DNA from 3 places in the Bradyrhizobium sp. CIAT3101 genome. Region 2 is predicted to be linked to each of the others. Evidence: riboswitches for the same ligand, from Rfam matches in the RefSeq annotation. Region 2 holds a riboswitch; each other region holds the start of a gene.

Region 1 (5,752 bases), 1.6 Mb from region 2:
AGCCTTGCGGCCGAGGGTTTGGTCGATCGCTTGCCAATTGACCTCTTCGGCCTGGGCCGCCGAGACGAATGGCGCGGCAAGCGACACTGGTCCCATAACGGCGGCCAGCAAGAGAACGGCGTGACGGAGTTTTGGGAGTCGCATGGTCCTTCTCCTGGTGTCCCTGCCCCAGGGTCGAAGCCTTCCGACAGGCATCCAAATCACGCGCGTTGCCGCGCGCGAGCCGAATGAGCCAATCTGTCGAATGAAGACGGTGTGTGAAATGGACATGCTGCGCCCTTGGTGATCAGGACGCGATGCTTTGGCATGTCGCCTCGCGGGGAGACCGCATATCCCCGACGCCTCGACTAGAAGCCCGAGGGACCAGGCTGTCAACGCGGACGATCCGCGAGGTCTCGAAAAGTTTTCGTCGGTCCAATGGAACCAATTGTCGTGTGCCCTGCGCTCGCGCGATCTGCGGAAGCCGCATCGTCGCATCTTGCGGCTTCCGCACGATCCCGCATAGAATGCCGCGGTGGGGACAAGGCAGACTCCCCGTGAGACTTCGGTCCAAGTCTGCGCAGCACGCAATTCGTGGAGCTTGCGCATGGACACAACATCCCCTCACCAATATTCCGTAGCTATTCTTTCACGAGGCGACGCAGGCGCGCGCCTCAACACAACGGCACAGAACAGTCGTTTCGTCCGCGTTTTCGAAGCCCTCGCCGCCGCCGGCATCGCGGCACACCCCGCCATCTACGACGAAAGCTTCAGTGATGCGGTCCGCGAGCAATTGCTTGCGGTCGACGGCGTGCTGGTCTGGGCCGATCCGATCCACCAGGGAAAGACGCGCGCTGAGCTGGACGCCTTGCTGCGCGACGTCGCAGCGCGCGTCCCGTGGGTCAGCGCGCATCCAGACGTCATCCTGAAGATGGGCGTCAAGGAGGTGCTCTACCGGACGCGCAATCTCGGTTGGGGCGCCGACACCCATCGCTACGACAGCGCGGCCGCCTTCGCAGCGGAATTTCCACCACGGCTGCGGGCCGACGGCCCGCGCGTGCTCAAGCAAAATCGCGGCAACGGCGGCCAGGGCGTCTGGAAGGTCGAGGCGCTACCAAATGCGACCCCGGCGGTTCGCGTGCTCCATGCGCTGCGCGGCAGCCACCCGGAGGACATGCCGCTCGATGCCTTCATCGCGCGATGCGAACCCTATTTCGGCTGGGGCGGCTGCATCATCGATCAGCCGTTTCAACCGCGCCTGCCCGACGGAATGATCCGCTGCTACATGAGCGGCGCCAGGGTCGCAGGCTTCGGCCATCAACTGATCAAGGCCTTGATCCCTCCACCACCGCAAGGACCGGATGCACCTGAGGCACAACCGGGGCCGCGGATCATGCACGGACCCGACGCACCATCATTCCAGGCGCTGCGGCGGCGGATGGAGGACGAATGGACGCCGCAGATGATGAAGCTGCTGGCCATCGACGAAGCATCGCTGCCGGTGATCTGGGACGCCGACTTCCTCTTCGGGCCCCGCGACGCGGATGGCGCCGACAGTTATGTTCTCTGCGAGATCAATGCGAGCTCGTGCTTCGCTATCCCCGATGAGGCGCCGCCGGCGATCGCCCGGACGGTTCGCGAGCGATTGGTGGGCGCCGGGCGATAATTGCTCCGAAGCAAGCCGATCGCCTTCAAATGCAATTCACTTGGCCGGGCTGCAAGATCACGCAGTCCGGCGCGGTGCTGCCGCAGCATGTCGCTTCGCAGCCGCTGACCAGCGCGTCTCGGCGGCCTTAATCGTCTTCGGCGGCCTCTACACCGGCTGGACGGGTTTGCACGAACTGATGACGTGACGAGATCGTTGCCAAAGTGACACGGTCCGTCGCCATCGCTCCTCGTTGCGACATTCTGGCCCACCCCCGGTGTTGACCTGCCCGACCGCGGATGCCAATTTTTCGCTCGGTAGTGTCCGCAAGGACTATCCAAGGGAATGCGGTGCGTCCACGTCAGTGGGCAATTCCGCGGCTGCCCCCGCAACTGTAGGCGGATAGCCGACGACCAGCAAAACCACTGGAGCCCGCTTGGGCCTCTGGGAAGGTGGTCGAAGGCGATGACCCGCGAGCCAGGAAACCTGCTGCCAGCCATGAGTCACGCGCGAACGCATTGGGCGGGGTGCCCCGATGTCGGACCAGTAGCCGAAGCATCTGCCTCAATGGGCGAAAGCAGATGACAGAGGCAACCGCGGTGGCAGTTTGTTTGCGTCGCCGCAGAGCGTTGTTGTGCAACATCTTCATTTTCGTGCTGGCGTTACGCTAGGGTTTTCGCGTGCTTTCCTGATCTCGCTGCTTTCTTCGGTGTCGCTGTCGTCGGCAGCGCTCGCGCAGAGCGTGACCCAGAACAGGCCGCCGGTGGAGATCGGTCCCGTGACCGTCTCTCCGTCCACGCCCAAGCCGGCTCCCGCGGTCAGCCCGGGCAACCAAAAGCCTCGCACGGCACGTCGGACCACAGGCCGCAAGCCGGCCACCTCCGTCGTTGCGCGCCCGATCGTCCCGAGCGCGAGCGCCCCGGTCGAAATGCCATTGAACACGGCCGTCGTTACCGATGTAGGCTCACGGCTCGGCATCACGGCGCGGCAGACGCCGGCGACCGTCGAGGTGATCAGCCAGCAGACCATGCAGGACCGGGGCATCAGGACCACCACCGACGTCGCCAAGGCAGCAACCGGCGTGATCGGCGGCGATGCACCCGGCGCGCCCGCGATCTTCTCGATGCGTGGCTTCAGCGGCGACCAGCTCACCACCCTCTACAACGGCATCCCGGTCGGGCCGTCGACCATGACCGGCCGCCCGATGGATGTGGCAGGCCTGCAGCAGGTCGAGATCATCAAGGGCCCGGACTCGCTGGTCGCAGGCCTCGGCGCCACCGGCGGTGCCATCAATTACGTGACCAAGGCGCCGCACACCGGCCCTGTCGTCAACGAGGCCTTCACCTCCTACGATTCCTTCAACGGCTATCGCGCCGGCTACGGCTCGGGCGGCTCGACGCTGATCGACGGCCTCGATTACCGCTTCGACATCAGCCATTTCAACGACAAGAGCTTCATCGACGACAGCTATTCGAAGCTGTCCAACGTCTCCGGCCAGCTGAACTATCGCGTCAACGACAGCCTCAAGGTCTGGGGCGCGGCCGAGTACAAGCAGGACAGCGACCGCTTCTACTGGGGCACGCCGATCGTACCGGCCAACGGGGCCGGCATCGTGCCGACCACGGGCATCGTGTCGGGGACCTGGAGTAATTATTATCTCGGCGGCGGCACGCCTGTCGCGCCCACCATCGACGCGCGCACGCTGACCACGAACTACAACGTGCTCGACAATCACAGCGGCGCCAGCGAATTGTGGCTGCGCTCCGGCTTTCAATGGGACATCACCAACAACGTCTCGCTGAAGAGCCAGGTCTACGGCTATGACGCCCACCGTCACTGGTTCAACAACGAGATCTCGTCGTTCGACCAGACCGTCGGCGGCTTCGCCGGCGCGCAGAGCATCTATCGCGAACGCCTCGCGCTGGACCACGCGCAGCGGCTCTACGGCAACATCACCGACCTCACCGTCAACTCCAACATCGGCGGCCTGGACAACCGCTTCGTCGCCACCGTCATGGCGAGCAACAACCAGTTCAACGTCTCGCAGGACACGCTGTTCTTCAATGACTACGTCGATCTGCTCAATCCGGACCGCGGGCTCTATGGCCCGCGCAGCGACGAGAAGATCTACACCCGCGTCAACACCGCCTCGCTCTCGTTCGAGGACCGGATCAAGCTGACCTCGACCTTCGCGCTGATCGGCGGCATCCGGTTCGAGGACATCAAGCTCGACAGGACACGCTTCTTCCCGGACGGCACTCTGGAGTCGGCAAAGGGCTATCCTTTCTCGACGACGTTCAATCCCATCACGGGCCGCGCCGGTTATACCTGGGACATCGCGCCCGGTGTCATTCTGTACAGCCAGTATGCGACCGCAGCCGACCCGACGGTCGCCAACATCTTCATCCTCGCGCCGTCAGTGCCGCTGCTGCTGACGACGTCGCGGACCTATGAGACCGGCGTGAAAGTGCAGTCGGCCGACAAGCGCACTGAGTTCACCTTCTCGGCCTTCGATATCGAGCGCAAGAACGTCTACATTCCCGAGAGCGGCAACCTGTTCAATGTCGCCGGCAAGATCCACTCCAAGGGCATCGAGATCGCAGCGGCGACCAATCCGATCGCCGGCCTGAAATTGTGGGGTAACGTCGCCTTCCTGCAGTCGCATTTCGTCGATTTCAACTACGTCGACAGCAGCGGTGTATTCCAATCCTATGCCGGCAATACGCCGCCCAACGTTCCGAATTTCGTCGCCAATGCGGGCGCATCGTATCGGTTCGAGACGGCGCTGCCGGTCGAGATCGGCGCCTCGATGCGCCATGTCGGAGACCGCTTCAACTACCAGGACAACATGGTCGTCATGAACGCCTACACCACGTTCGACGCGTTCGCGTTCGTCGACATCCCGAAAACCTACTTCACGGGTGTCGAGAACACGCGGCTGTCGTTCCGCGTCCGCAACCTGACCAACAAGCTCTACGCGGCCTGGGGCGATCCGGGGTACACGGACCAGATCATCCTGGGCGCACCGCGCAGCTACGAGGTGGCCGCGTCGTTCAAGTGGTGATTTTCGTCAGGTGCGGCAGGGTCAGCAGGATCACGCCGGCGATCGCACGGATGGTTCGCGAGCGATTGGTGGGCGCGAGACAGTAAGCGCTATTTGTGCGAGAGGTGATAACCCCGCTTCTCATAGTCGAACGCCACGAGCTCGCAGATCCGAACCGAAGGATCTGCGGGCGCGGCGTAGTAGGCCCGGATCTCCTTGATGCGTCCGCTCTCCGTGTCGAAAACGTACCATTCGTCACCACGAAGCGCGGTGCCCTGCTTGCGCTTCCAATGGGTCCATTCGATCACGGCTTCGGGTGCCGTCGACGAGCACAGGATCTTTTCGATGGTCCATTGCGAGCCGAGGTTTTCGACACACCATATCCATTTGTGCGCGATCGTCTCGGCGCCGCGCCATGGAATGTCCGGCAGGCCGGGTGGAAAGTAGTGCACGGCGTCTGCGGTGAAGCACGACATCAGGGCATCGTGGTCTGCGGCGTTGCAGGCCTCGAAATAGCGACGGATGGTCGCCTCCATGGCGGCGGGTGATGTCTTGCTCATCTCATGCTCCTGCCCGAATGGTCGTCGCTCGCGCCGGATCGGCGCCGGCCTTCTTCCAGGCCTCGAAATCGGCGCGCACGGAGGGCGTCGGCGGGTAGACGCCATAGAGCGGCTCGCCAGCACCGATGCGATACGACAAGTACTTCTCCAGCTGGTCGCGCCGCTCGCAGAGATCGGCCATCTCGGCCGCCAGATGCCGCGGCACGACAGTGACGCCGTCACCATCGCCGACGATGATGTCGCCGGGATAGACCGCGACGTCAGCGCAGGCGATCGGGACATTGAGGTCCGCGACGCGATGATAGGACAACCGCGTCGAGGCCGTGACCTGCCGCGCATAGGCCGGGAAATCGAGCTGCGCCAGTTCCTGGCCGTCACGAAATGCGCCGTCAGTGACGATCGCGGCCGCACCGCGCACCTTCATACGCGTCGGCAGCATGGCCCCTGCCGATGCCGCACGCGGATCGTTGCGGCTGTCGATCACCAGCACATGGCCCGGCGGAATGTTCTCGACCGCTTCCCATT
Region 2 (5,752 bases):
CGAATTCTTCGCCTGCGGTCCGCATGGTCGCGGAGCCCCAGAGATCGACCACGAGGCCCTTCGGCCAATCGCCGTGATCCTGCAGATGGCGGCGCAACAGCTCTTCGGCGAGTTTTATCCCCTGTGCATGCGCCGGCGGCGTCGGCACGGCGCGCGGATCGACGGCAAAGAGATTGCGTCCCGTCGGCAGCACGTCATGACGCCCGCGATAGGGCGCGCCAGATGGGCCGGGCGCAACGCGCTGCCCCCCAAGCGCGGCAAGCAATGCGTCCCGCTCGGCGTCGCCGCAGTCACCGCGACCGAACACATGCAGACCGTCGCCGAACTGGCTTTCCTTGAGATCGCAAACGAAGCGGTCGATCCGCGGGATCGCTTCGGCCGGAGCCGCCGAGGCATCAAGCCCGAGATCGTCTTCGAGGCCGGCTGCGCGCGCCTCCTCGCGGATCGCGGCGATCAGGCGCTGGCGACGGGCGGGATCGAGACCATCGGCGGTCGAATACTCGTCGAGCAGGCGTTCCAGCCGACGCAGGCCTTCCGGCACCGCGGATTGCGCGAGCGGCGGCGGCAGATGGCCGATGGTGACGGCGCCGATGCGCCGCTTGGCCTGCGCGGCCTCACCGGGATCGTTGACGATGAAGGGATAGATGACGGGCAGATCGCCGATCAGCGCTTCCGGCCAGCAGCTTGCGGACAGCGCCACGGATTTTCCCGGCAGCCATTCCAGCGTGCCGTGCGCCCCCATGTGCACGACGGCATCACACCCCTGCCCGCGGAGCCAAAGATAGAACGCGACATAGGCATGACGCGGCGTGCGGGCGAGATCGTGGTAGTCGGAATCGCGTGTCGTCGCATCGCCGCGCTCGGCTTGGACCGCGAAGATCGATTGGCCGCAGGCAATCGCGGCGAAGTGGAATGCGCCATCGCGGCAGCTCGGATCGCTCTCCGGCGCGCCCCACGCTTGCGCGAGATCGTCCTGCAGGCCCTGAGGAAGACGCGCGAGCATCGCGCGGTACGCGGCGACGCTCCAGCTCAGATGCTGGTTCAGCAACGTCTCGCCCAGCGCACGGACCGGCGCGACATCGAAGCCGGCCTCAGCGAGATCGGCCACCATCGCCTCGACCGAGGCAAGCGCGTCGAGACCGACCGCATGCGCGATCTGGTGCGGACGTCCGGGATAGTTCGAGAGCACAATGGCCAGCCGCTTCTCGGCGGCCGGTGTCTCCGCAAGCCGCCGCCAGGCCGCAACGCGGGCGGCGATGGCATTCACGCGCTCCTCGTCCGGCTGATGCGCCAGATGCGAGAACTGCAGATCCGGATCGCGCGCGGCAGCCGATTTGAAACTCACCACGCCCGCGAACAGCCGGCCGTCGACCTCGGGCAGAACCACATGCATCGCGAGGTCACCGGGCGACAGGCCGCGCAGCGACTCCGCCCAATCCTCACGGCGCGCCGATGAGAGCGCGACCTGGAACACCGGACATGACGCGGCATCGAACGGCGTCGTGCCGTCGTCGCCCATCGCCGAGAACGCCGTCGCATTGACGATCGCAGCCGGAGGATTCTTGGCGAGATGGTCCCGCAACCAATCTGCGACGCCCGCAGCCTTCAGCGAGGTCACGAACACGCCGTGCGCGTCAAAGCCCTTCTCGCGCAGAGCAGCGATCAGTGCATCGACCGGGCCGGTGTCCGCGGCGGTGAGATAGGAGCGATAGAACGTCACCAGCGCGCGCGGCTTTCCTTCGCCCGTCAACGGCGCGGCGATCACGCCACGTGCGGGATCGTAGAAACCCATCTCGGGCACGTTCATCTCGCCGACGACGGGCCCGGCATAGAGACCCGAGGCCAGCGCGAGCTGCGCGATCGCGGCTTGCGCCGCAACGGGACCACCGGTGTCGCAGAGCACTTTCAGCCGGCGCAGCGTCGAGACCGGCAAGGTGGAGTACGCATCGAGCCGCGTGTCGTCGCGACCATCGGCCGGCAGCACGGCGAGCACGATGTTGCGATCTCTTGCCAGCTGCTGGAGCGCCGCGAGGCCATAGGGCCAATAGGACTCACCGCCGATCAGCCGCACCAGAATGCCGCGCGCCTGCGACAGCGTGCGCTCGACATAGGTATCGACCGAGAGGGGATGACGGAGCTCCGCGAGGTTCGCCAGGCGCAGCGACGGCAGGCTGTTGCGGCCGCGCCGCCAGCCGGCCGCAAACGCCGCCAGATCGGAATCCGAGTACGAGAGCACCACGAGATCGGCCGGGTCCTGGCCGATGTCCCTTGGCGTCGCGGTCTCTTCCAGACCGCGGCTCTCGCGGAAGACGACGTGCATCAGACTCCCAATCCCGCCTTGATCGCGGCCTCATCGATATCGCCGTGCTCGCCGATCACGACGAGCTTCGATTGCCTGCCGCCCGCGCCCCAGGGCTTGTCGAACTGGTGGCGCACGCGCTCGCCGACCGCCTGCAGCAGCAGGCGCATCGGCTTGCCCGCCACTGCGATGTAGCCCTTGGCGCGCAGCACGTTCTGCTCGCGGGCCAGCTTCTGGACGGATGCGACCAGCGCATCGACGTCAGTCACTTCAGGCAGATCAATCACGACCGAAGCAAAATCGTCGTGCTCGTGCTCTTCCTCGCCGTCATGGTGCGAGGGGCGCGCGGCGAGATCGTTCTCGGCGGCGGCGCCGAGACCAAGAATGACGCGCGCGTCGATCGCGCCGTCGGTGATGGGCAGCATCGGCACGCGGCGCGGCATCTCGGCGGTAATCAGCGCCTTGGCGGCCTCGATGCCGGCGCTGCCGGCCAGATCGGCCTTGGTCAGCAGCACGATATCGGCACAGGCGATCTGGTCTTCGAACACCTCCGACAGCGGCGTCTCGTGATCGAGATTTTCGTCGGCCGCGCGCTGTGCTTCGACAGCAACCGGATCCGGCGCGAAGCGACCGGCGGCGACAGCCTCGGCATCGGCCAGTGCGATCACGCCGTCGACCGTGATCCGCGAGCGGATCTCCGGCCAGTCGAACGCCTTCAGCAGCGGCTTCGGCAGAGCCAGCCCCGAGGTCTCGATCAGGATGTGATCGGGCCTCACCGGCCGCGCCAGCAGCTTCTCCATGGTCGGAATGAAGTCGTCGGCGACGGTGCAGCAGATGCAGCCGTTTGCGAGCTCGACGATGTTCTCCTCCGGGCAGTTCGCATCGGCGCAGGACTTCAGGATCTCGCCGTCGACGCCCTCGCTGCCGAACTCGTTGACGAGCACCGCGAGCTTCTTGCCGTTGGGATTGCTGAGCAGATGCTGGATCAGCGTGGTCTTGCCAGAGCCGAGAAAACCGGTGACGACCGTCACAGGGACTTTTGCGAGCGAATTCATTCGGCGGCCTCCGGCAACACGGCAATGGGGGGAATGCGGGCAAGCGACTGCTTGCGAAAGATTTCCGGCCGACTGCGCCAGGGCACGAGGCCGTCGGGCGCGGCGGCATAGGCGACAGCGCCCGCGACCACGTCCTGCGCGTTGGCATCCGACAGCCGGCCATAGACATAGGACCAGCGGCCGGGCGCGCTCAGCGCGACCGAGCAGCCCTGGCTGCATGCAGACAGGCATTCGACGGGAACCACATTGACACCGTCGGGCACGCCGGCCTCGAGGATCGCACCATGCAGACGCTTGCCGGGCGTAACCTCGCCCTCGCCAAGCGTCTGGCCGGCGCGGCAGGTGATGCAGACATGCAGTGTGACGGTCATCGCCTCTTCCAGAAGTAACAGCGGGAGGCGAAGAGGCTCACGAACCTTCTCTGCGAAGGCCCGTTTCCCCGTCGCGGAACACCCCGTCCGCCGGTCCAAAAATCGTCCGCGCTGGCAGGTCTCCCGGCTTGCGGAGCAGGGTTTCCCCTTCGATCCCCGCCTTCCCGATCCGCAAGTAGGATCAGTGGCTTTGGGCATCTCTCCGGTCACGGTCGCGGGGGCGGCTGCAGTTTGGACCCAAATCTTGCCGATTCGGACCCTATCGCATTCCCTCTTCGCCTGTCATAGGACAGGAACCAACGCCGGGTCACCATTTGCCCCCGGCCGCCTCTTGTCAAGCCGAAGGACCCTGTCAGATGAAGCCTGAGCCGGACACCCAGACGGCCGAGGAAACCGACGCCAAGCACGCCGCGAAAATGGCGAGAATCAAGGTCGCCCGCGACAAGATCATGGCGACCAAGAGCGGCGAAAAGGGCCTCGTCATCGTCCACACCGGCGCCGGCAAGGGCAAGTCCTCCTCCGCGTTCGGCATGATCGTCCGTTGCGTCGCCCATGGCTTTCCCTGCGCGGTCGTGCAGTTCATCAAGGGCGCCTGGGACACTGGCGAGCGGCGCCTGCTGACCGGGCATTTCGGCGAGCTCTGCCAGTTCCACGCCATGGGCGAAGGCTTCACCTGGGAGACGCAGGACCGCGCCCGCGACATCGCGGCGGCGCGCGCCGGCTGGGAGAAGGCCAAGGAGCTGATCCTCGATGCCAATCTGCGCATGGTCGTGCTCGACGAGATCAACATCGCGCTGCGCTATGACTATCTCGACATCGCGGAGGTCGTCGACTTCCTGAAGACCTCGAAGCCGCCGATGACGCATGTCGTGCTCACCGGGCGCAACGCCAAGGACGAGCTGATCGAGATCGCCGATCTCGTCACCGAGATGACGCTGGTGAAACATCCGTTCCGCTCGGGCATCAAGGCGCAGGCCGGCGTCGAGTTCTGACGACGCCAAGCTCTGAAAAAACCATGGCACGCGCATTGATGATCCAGGGGGCCGGCTCGGACGTGGGCAAATCGCTCATCGTCGCCGGCCTCGCGCGCGCGTTCACGCGACGCGGCCTGCGCGTGCTCCCGTTCAAGCCGCAGAACATGTCGAACAATGCCGCCGTCACCGTCGATGGCGGCGAAATCGGCCGTGCGCAGGCGCTGCAGGCGCTCGCCGCAGGCGTCGAGCCGCACACCGACATGAACCCGGTGCTGCTGAAACCCGAGACCGATGTCGGCGCACAGGTCGTCGTGCATGGCAAGCGCATCGCGACCGCACGTGCGCGCGAATATGCGGCGATGAAGCCGTCACTCATGGGCGCGGTCCTGGAGAGTTTCGAGCGCCTGAAGGCGCGCGCCGATCTGGTGCTGGTCGAAGGCGCCGGCAGTCCGGCTGAAGTGAATCTGCGCAAGGCCGACATCGCCAATATGGGCTTTGCCCGCAAGGCGGACGTCCCCGTCGTGCTGGTCGGCGACATCGATCGCGGCGGCGTCATCGCGCAACTCGTCGGCATCAGGACGGTGATCGACCCCGATGATGCCGCGATGATCCAGGGGTTTGTCATCAACAAATTCCGTGGCGATCCCGCGCTGTTCGACGATGGCTACAAGCTGATCGCGCAGAAGACCGCATGGCGCGGCTTCGGCGTGCTGCCCTGGTTTCCGCGCGCCGGCGAGCTGCCGGCCGAGGATGCGCTCGGCCTGAGCGACGCGCGCAAGCCCGGACAATGCAAGATCGCCTGCCTCGCGCTGTCGCGGATCGCCAATTTCGACGACCTCGATCCGCTCAAGCTCGAGCCGGGCGTGGATCTCGTGATGGTGCGTCCGGGCGAAGCGATTCCCGGCGACGTCAGGCTCGTCATCATCCCCGGCTCAAAATCCACCCGCGGCGATCTTGCCTTCCTGCGCGCGCAGGGATGGGACATAGATCTGCTCGCGCATCACCGCAGGGGCGGCCACGTGCTCGGCCTCTGCGGCGGGTACCAGATGCTCG
Region 3 (5,752 bases), 2.2 Mb from region 2:
GGCAGGACGAGTGGCAAGAGGATGACGGGCCGCATCACGCGTGCCAGGAACACCTCAGTTGCGAACAGCTTGGCAAGTGCAAGACCGAACGCGGCCTCTGCAAGGACCGCCGATCCGGCATACACCAGAGTGGCTCGGATGCTATTCCAGAAATCATCTGTCTTGATGAGCGCTGCGTAGTTGTTGAGGCCAATGAAGTGAACCAGCGGCCGACCGAACTTGAGGTCAGTCAGCGACTGAAATACGCCATAGAAGAACAGGAAAAGAAATCCAAGCAATATGGCGATCGCTGGAGCAATCGCGGCAATACTCCACCAGTCGAGACGCGCCGGCGCGGCGTTCTTGACCAGATCATCTTTTGACGAGGTAAGTTGACTGGCCGAAGACAGCAGCGTCACGATTGCGCCGACTCCTCGAAGGTTCATCCCACTTTATCTCTAACATGCAAAGGGGCGGCGGTTAGATTTGCCACCCCTTTTACCCTCACATTGACGAACGGATTTCGGAGGCGAGGTCGGATAGCGTTGCCTTGACGTCAGCTCCCTTGACCATTTTCTGCATCGCCACGGCCCAGGCATTCATCGCCTCGCCAAAGCCGACGCGGGCTGTAAAGGCCAGCTGCGCCCTGTCCTGCACGGTCTTGAACGTGTCGACGAAGTTATTGAACTCAGGCTTTGCCGCGTATTCAAGCCAAGCCTTGTCGCTCCACGTCGAGGCGCGCGGAGAGTTGACGAGCTTGCCAGCGACAGCACCGTTCAGCTCGACCTGCTTTGAGGTTGCCCACTGGATGAACAGCCAGGCTGCCGCCTTCTTTTGAGAAGCAGCGTTGATCGCAAGAGACCAGATCCAGATGTTGGATTCGAAGTTCTTGCCGTTCGGAGCCCGCAAGGGGGGCGCGAATGCGATCTTGCCTGAGGCGGGCTTGCCGGCCACATCATTCCAAAACCCGAACATATTAGAATCGATCGCCATCGCCGTGCGTCCTGAACTGATGCCATCGACAACTTGGTACCAGTTGTCGTTGGCAAAGGACAAAGCCGCGCATTTCTTGATCATGTCCACATAGTCCTTGTGAAACGCGATAGACTCGGGTGCATCTAGGCCTGTGTCTAGCTTTCCATTCTTGATGATGAAATCATGCACGCCGTAGGACCTGGCAATCGAGATCACAGCGGTGTGGATGCTGCTCCAAAACCGCACACCGCGCACGCCCAAAGGTGTGATCGCGGGGTCCGCAGCCCTGAGCTTCTCGCAAGCGACGGACATTTCCGGCGGCGTGGTCGGGACCTTGATGCCGTGCTTGTCCAGGATGTCCTTGCGATAGAACAGCTGGATGTTCTCGAAGCCATGTGGGATGGCCCACACCTGCCCGCTTCCCGGCTCGATCTGCCCTTCCTTGACCTTCCAGGTCAGGGCATCCCGCAAGGCAGGGAAGAAATCTTTGTAGTCGTAGCCGGCCGCGGTGAGTTTAGGATCGTTTAGATAACGGTCGAGTGGCTCGAGCAATTGGCCTGGCGCAAGATCCCAGGCCGGTTGAATGCCCGTCCCCACGACGTCCCAGCTCGGCGATTTTGTGCTGAGCTGGATGGTCAGCTTATTCCAATAGGCGTCGTCCGGATAAAGCTCGGGCGTCACTTTGATGCCGGAGAGTTTCTCGAATTCGGGCAACTGGGCCGCGACCGCATCGGCATAGGGATGAATGTCGTAGGCCCAGACGATCGATGTGCCTTCGAATTGGCGCCAGTTGATGTCGTCCGCATTAGCTTGGGTGATGGCCGCTCCGGCCAAAAGCATGGAGCAGATAAGAGCTTTCTTGATAAAATTGGCCGAATGGCCGCGCAAAACGGCGAGTGTCCTTAGCATGTTCCCCTCCGATATGGGCTCTTTGGCCCACAAACCCACGTGCCTCTCCTCTTGCAGAGGCCGCAGCAGCGTGAAGGCTAGCCGCCGCTATCAGCCGTAAGCGGCCTTTCCAGACGAAGATTGGGTAAGTTTGGGTAATGTGAGAATGACGAGCCAACTACGTCTTGGATCGGTAGGCGCGGCGGTAGCTCTCGGTGCCGGACCGTCATCGTGGCGAACCGGCTGATAGGCGGCCCGGAATGTCATCAACCGGAATGGCCCAAGTGCGCGAACTCGCGCAGCCCTGCCGCGAGAAAACCGGCAGAATAGTTCAATTCCATTCCTAGCCGCTACAATAAACGCGACGCTCTATAACGCGCCGGTCGTGGCATTCTCAGCCTAGTGACGGCGCATGCGGCATCGCTCCAACAGGACAACAGGTATTGTTCTTTGATTATCGCTTATGCATCCCGGAAAAAGCCATGCCCCTGCAGAATCGGCAACAGCTCGTGATGGCTGCGAATGATGTAGTCCGGTTCTGCTGCCTGCAATCGCGAATCGGAGACAAATCCGCCGGTAATGGATACGCTTATGAGCCCGAGGTCGCGAGCAATATTCGTTTCGACTGGCATATCGCCGATGATAAAGGTCGCCGAAGGCTTGATGTCATTCTCTTGAATATAGCGACGAAGCCGCTCCCCTTTGGTCATTGACTTGAACTGCGTGGCGCGGCTTTCAAAAGCGATCACCTCATTAATGTAGTCATTAATTCCAAGCCTTCGCAATTGCGATCGGAGAGGCTCAGCGATATGGTTACTCACGATGATGGACGAAGCGTCTTGCTGGCGCGCGATTTCCAGAATTCTACGAGCGCCTTCGCGCAGATCAGTTTTGCCCGCAAAATGTTCGTAGGTGTCGTGAAACATTGCACCCGCATCTCGATCCATGTCGGCAATTTCCGAGTCCGACATTCCCAGACTGCGATAGAGGATAGAAAGCGGGACATCGCAGTGGTCGCGAAACGTAGCCATATCGATAGTTCTGCGACCAAAGCGATCCAGTATTGTATTCGTCGTCTGTAGTAGCACGTGCGCATCGTCGAGCAACGTGCCATTCCAATCGAATACAAGAGCAGGTTTCATGATTCGACTTTCAGGAGTGGATTGCGCATAGGGAAGATCCGCCGTTGAATTCCGCAAGATTCTATTCGCACGCTTCTGCCCTTCTGCCGTTAGCATCTCGAACGTGGATGATGAGAGATCGATACCATCATGCTTGCACGTTAGCGACGATACGAGAACTAGGAAGGGCAGATGGGATACGGGTTAGCGTGAGAGAAACGAGCGGGAAACATCCGACATGATAATCTTCTTGTTGAGGAGCGCAGCCTCTGCGCGAGGATAAGTTCGGCATAGGCTACGTGAACACATCGTCTGACGATCTTAAGCAAGCGTCGTACCACTGCACAAACAAAGTGACTCGACCCATCTCACCGGTCATCACCCGAAAAACACGACAGTCTTGTGAAGCGGCATTGCTCACAACTCGTCGAAGTCGCAACACATTGTCTGGAACGCGACATCGGTACTAAATAGCAAAGGCTAACCGGACGGAGTCCTTCCAAACTTCACTGTCCTAGAAAGGAGAGAGCCAAATTCGTGGCCGACTCGCTAACGCGGCTGCGCAAGCCTGGCCGCTCTCTCGGTGTCGATGACAACGCCCATCGGAATCAAGAGAGGTCAGAAGCAGAAGCCCCTGAGATTTCAGCACTCCACAAGCAAATCCGCGCCGGTACGTTCATCAGCTGTTGACAGCGCGTCCCGAGAGTCACTACATATCGGCATCACGGTCCACTTGATTGCAAGATCTAGTGGCTAAGAGGGAAGCCGGTGAACTGCGCCTTGCGCGCGGAATTCCGGCGCTGCCCCCGCAACTGTCAGCAGCGAGCTGCTTCCGAACGACGTCACTGGTGCGACTGCGCCGGGAAGACAGGAAGTGCAACGACCTGCGAGCCAGGAGACCTGCCGTGATGATCAGAACGTCCACGGGCGGGGTGTCCCGGCGGTCGCTTGCATGCACTGTTCGGCACCTCCAGTGCCGGCGTTTTTGCAGCGCCCTTGCCTACAGCCCCGTTCAAACACAACACGCATCACGGGGCCTATTGATGTCACTGAACCTACATGACGCGGACACCGCATCCGCACCCATCATCCACTTCCGTCCACAGTCACTTGCGGGTGCTTCCAGCGAGCCGGCCATGCAGATCATCCGCCGCAACGGCAAGGTGACCCCGTTTGACTCTGCCAAGATTGCGGTGGCCATGACCAAGGCCTTTCTGGCCGTCGAAGGCACCACGGCAACCGCCTCGCGCCGCGTGCATGAGAGCGTTGAGCAATTGACCGCCGAGGTCGTCACCGCGCTGATGCGGCGCGCCAGCGAAGGACGCACCTTCCACATCGAGGATGTTCAGGATCGGGTCGAACTCGCCTTGATGCGTAGTGAGAACCACAAGGTCGCACGCGCCTATGTGTTGTATCGCGAAGAGCGCACGCGTCAGCGAGCCCAGGAGGCAGCCGCGCAGCCGACGCCCGCCAGCGATTCGACCCTTCACGTCACGTTGGCGGATGGTTCGCGTGTCGGGCTGGATACCAGTCGCCTCGCGCTGATCATCGGCGAAGCCTGCGCCGGCCTCGATGGCGTCGCTGTGAAGCCGGTGCTGGCAGAGACCACCCGCAATCTCTACGACGGCATCAGCCAGGACGAGCTAGCGCAGGCTTTGATCATGGCAGCACGCACGCTGGTCGAGCACGAGCCAAACTATGCTTACGTCAGCGCCCGTTTGCTGCTCGACAAGCTCCGCGGCGAGGTACTCTCGCGCGTTCATGGCGTTGCGACGTCGGCCTCGCAAGCGGACATGGCGACGCGCTATGCTGAATACTTTCCGACCTATGTGAAAGTCGGGATCGCCGCCGAGCTGCTCGATCCCGAACTCGCCCGCTTCGATCTCCACAGCATAGCGGCGGCGCTGAAGCCGGAACGCGACCTGAACTTCCAGTTCCTCGGACTTCAGACGCTTTACGACCGCTACTTCCTGCATCAGCACGGCAAACGGATCGAACTGCCGCAGGCTTTCTTCATGCGGGTTGCGATGGGGCTGGCGCTGCGCGAGATCGATCGCGAGGCAAAGGCGATCGAGTTCTACGATCTATTGTCATCTTTCGACTTTATGGCCTCGACACCCACCCTGTTCAATTCTGGCACGCTGCATCCGCAGTTGTCGTCCTGCTTTCTCACCACCGTCGCCGATAATCTCGACGGCATTTTCAAATCGATCAAGGACAATGCGTTGCTCGCCAAATATTCGGGTGGCCTCGGCAATGACTGGACGCCAGTTCGCGGCTTAGGCGCTCACATCAAGGGCACCAATGGCGAGAGCCAGGGCATCATCCCGTTCCTCAAAGTTGCCAACGACACCGCGATCGCCGTCAACCAGGGTGGAAAGCGCAAGGGCGCGGTCTGCGCTTACCTTGAAACCTGGCACCTCGACATCGAGGAATTCCTCGATCTTCGCAAGAACACAGGCGACGACCGCCGCCGCACCCACGACATGAACACCGCGAACTGGGTGCCGGACCTGTTCATGCAGCGCGTCGATGCCGACGGCGAGTGGACGCTGTTCTCGCCGGACGAGACGCCAGACTTGCATGATCTCTACGGCGAGACATTCAGGACGGCCTACGAGGCCTATGAAGCGAGAGCGAAGGCCGGCGGCATGCGCCTCTTTAAAACAGTGCGCGCCACCGACCTTTGGCGTCGCATGTTGACCATGTTGTTCGAAACCGGCCATCCCTGGATTACCTTCAAAGACCCCTGCAACCTGCGCTCGCCACAGCGCCACATGGGCGTGATC

The links. A riboswitch is a leader RNA that binds a small molecule or an ion and turns the genes downstream of it on or off. The one in region 2 is predicted to bind cobalamin.
Region 1: it holds a riboswitch for cobalamin, as region 2 does, so the genes downstream of both, QA645_RS20785 (TonB-dependent receptor) here and QA645_RS28690 (DUF1636 domain-containing protein) in region 2, are expected to answer to the same signal.
Region 3: it holds a riboswitch for cobalamin, as region 2 does, so the genes downstream of both, QA645_RS38580 (ribonucleoside-diphosphate reductase subunit alpha) here and QA645_RS28690 (DUF1636 domain-containing protein) in region 2, are expected to answer to the same signal.

Annotation. Positions count from the first base shown of each region.
Region 1 is NZ_CP121634.1:4,410,451-4,416,202, reverse strand. It holds gene QA645_RS20795 (DUF1259 domain-containing protein) at 1-96, opposite strand, end outside; gene QA645_RS20790 (Cj0069 family protein) at 587-1,645, shown strand; cobalamin riboswitch at 1,926-2,133, shown strand; gene QA645_RS20785 (TonB-dependent receptor) at 2,553-4,688, shown strand; gene QA645_RS20780 (nuclear transport factor 2 family protein) at 4,778-5,227, opposite strand; gene QA645_RS20775 (ribonuclease activity regulator RraA) at 5,229-5,752, opposite strand, start outside.
Region 2 is NZ_CP121634.1:6,051,597-6,057,348, forward strand. It holds gene cobN (cobaltochelatase subunit CobN) at 1-2,320, opposite strand, end outside; gene cobW (cobalamin biosynthesis protein CobW) at 2,320-3,354, opposite strand; gene QA645_RS28690 (DUF1636 domain-containing protein) at 3,351-3,725, opposite strand; cobalamin riboswitch at 3,821-4,041, opposite strand; gene cobO (cob(I)yrinic acid a,c-diamide adenosyltransferase) at 4,082-4,717, shown strand; gene QA645_RS28700 (cobyric acid synthase) at 4,741-5,752, shown strand, end outside.
Region 3 is NZ_CP121634.1:8,249,004-8,254,755, forward strand. It holds gene QA645_RS38565 (sugar ABC transporter permease) at 1-398, opposite strand, end outside; gene QA645_RS38570 (extracellular solute-binding protein) at 484-1,863, opposite strand; gene QA645_RS38575 (HAD hydrolase-like protein) at 2,304-2,984, opposite strand; cobalamin riboswitch at 3,672-3,886, shown strand; gene QA645_RS38580 (ribonucleoside-diphosphate reductase subunit alpha) at 4,007-5,752, shown strand, end outside.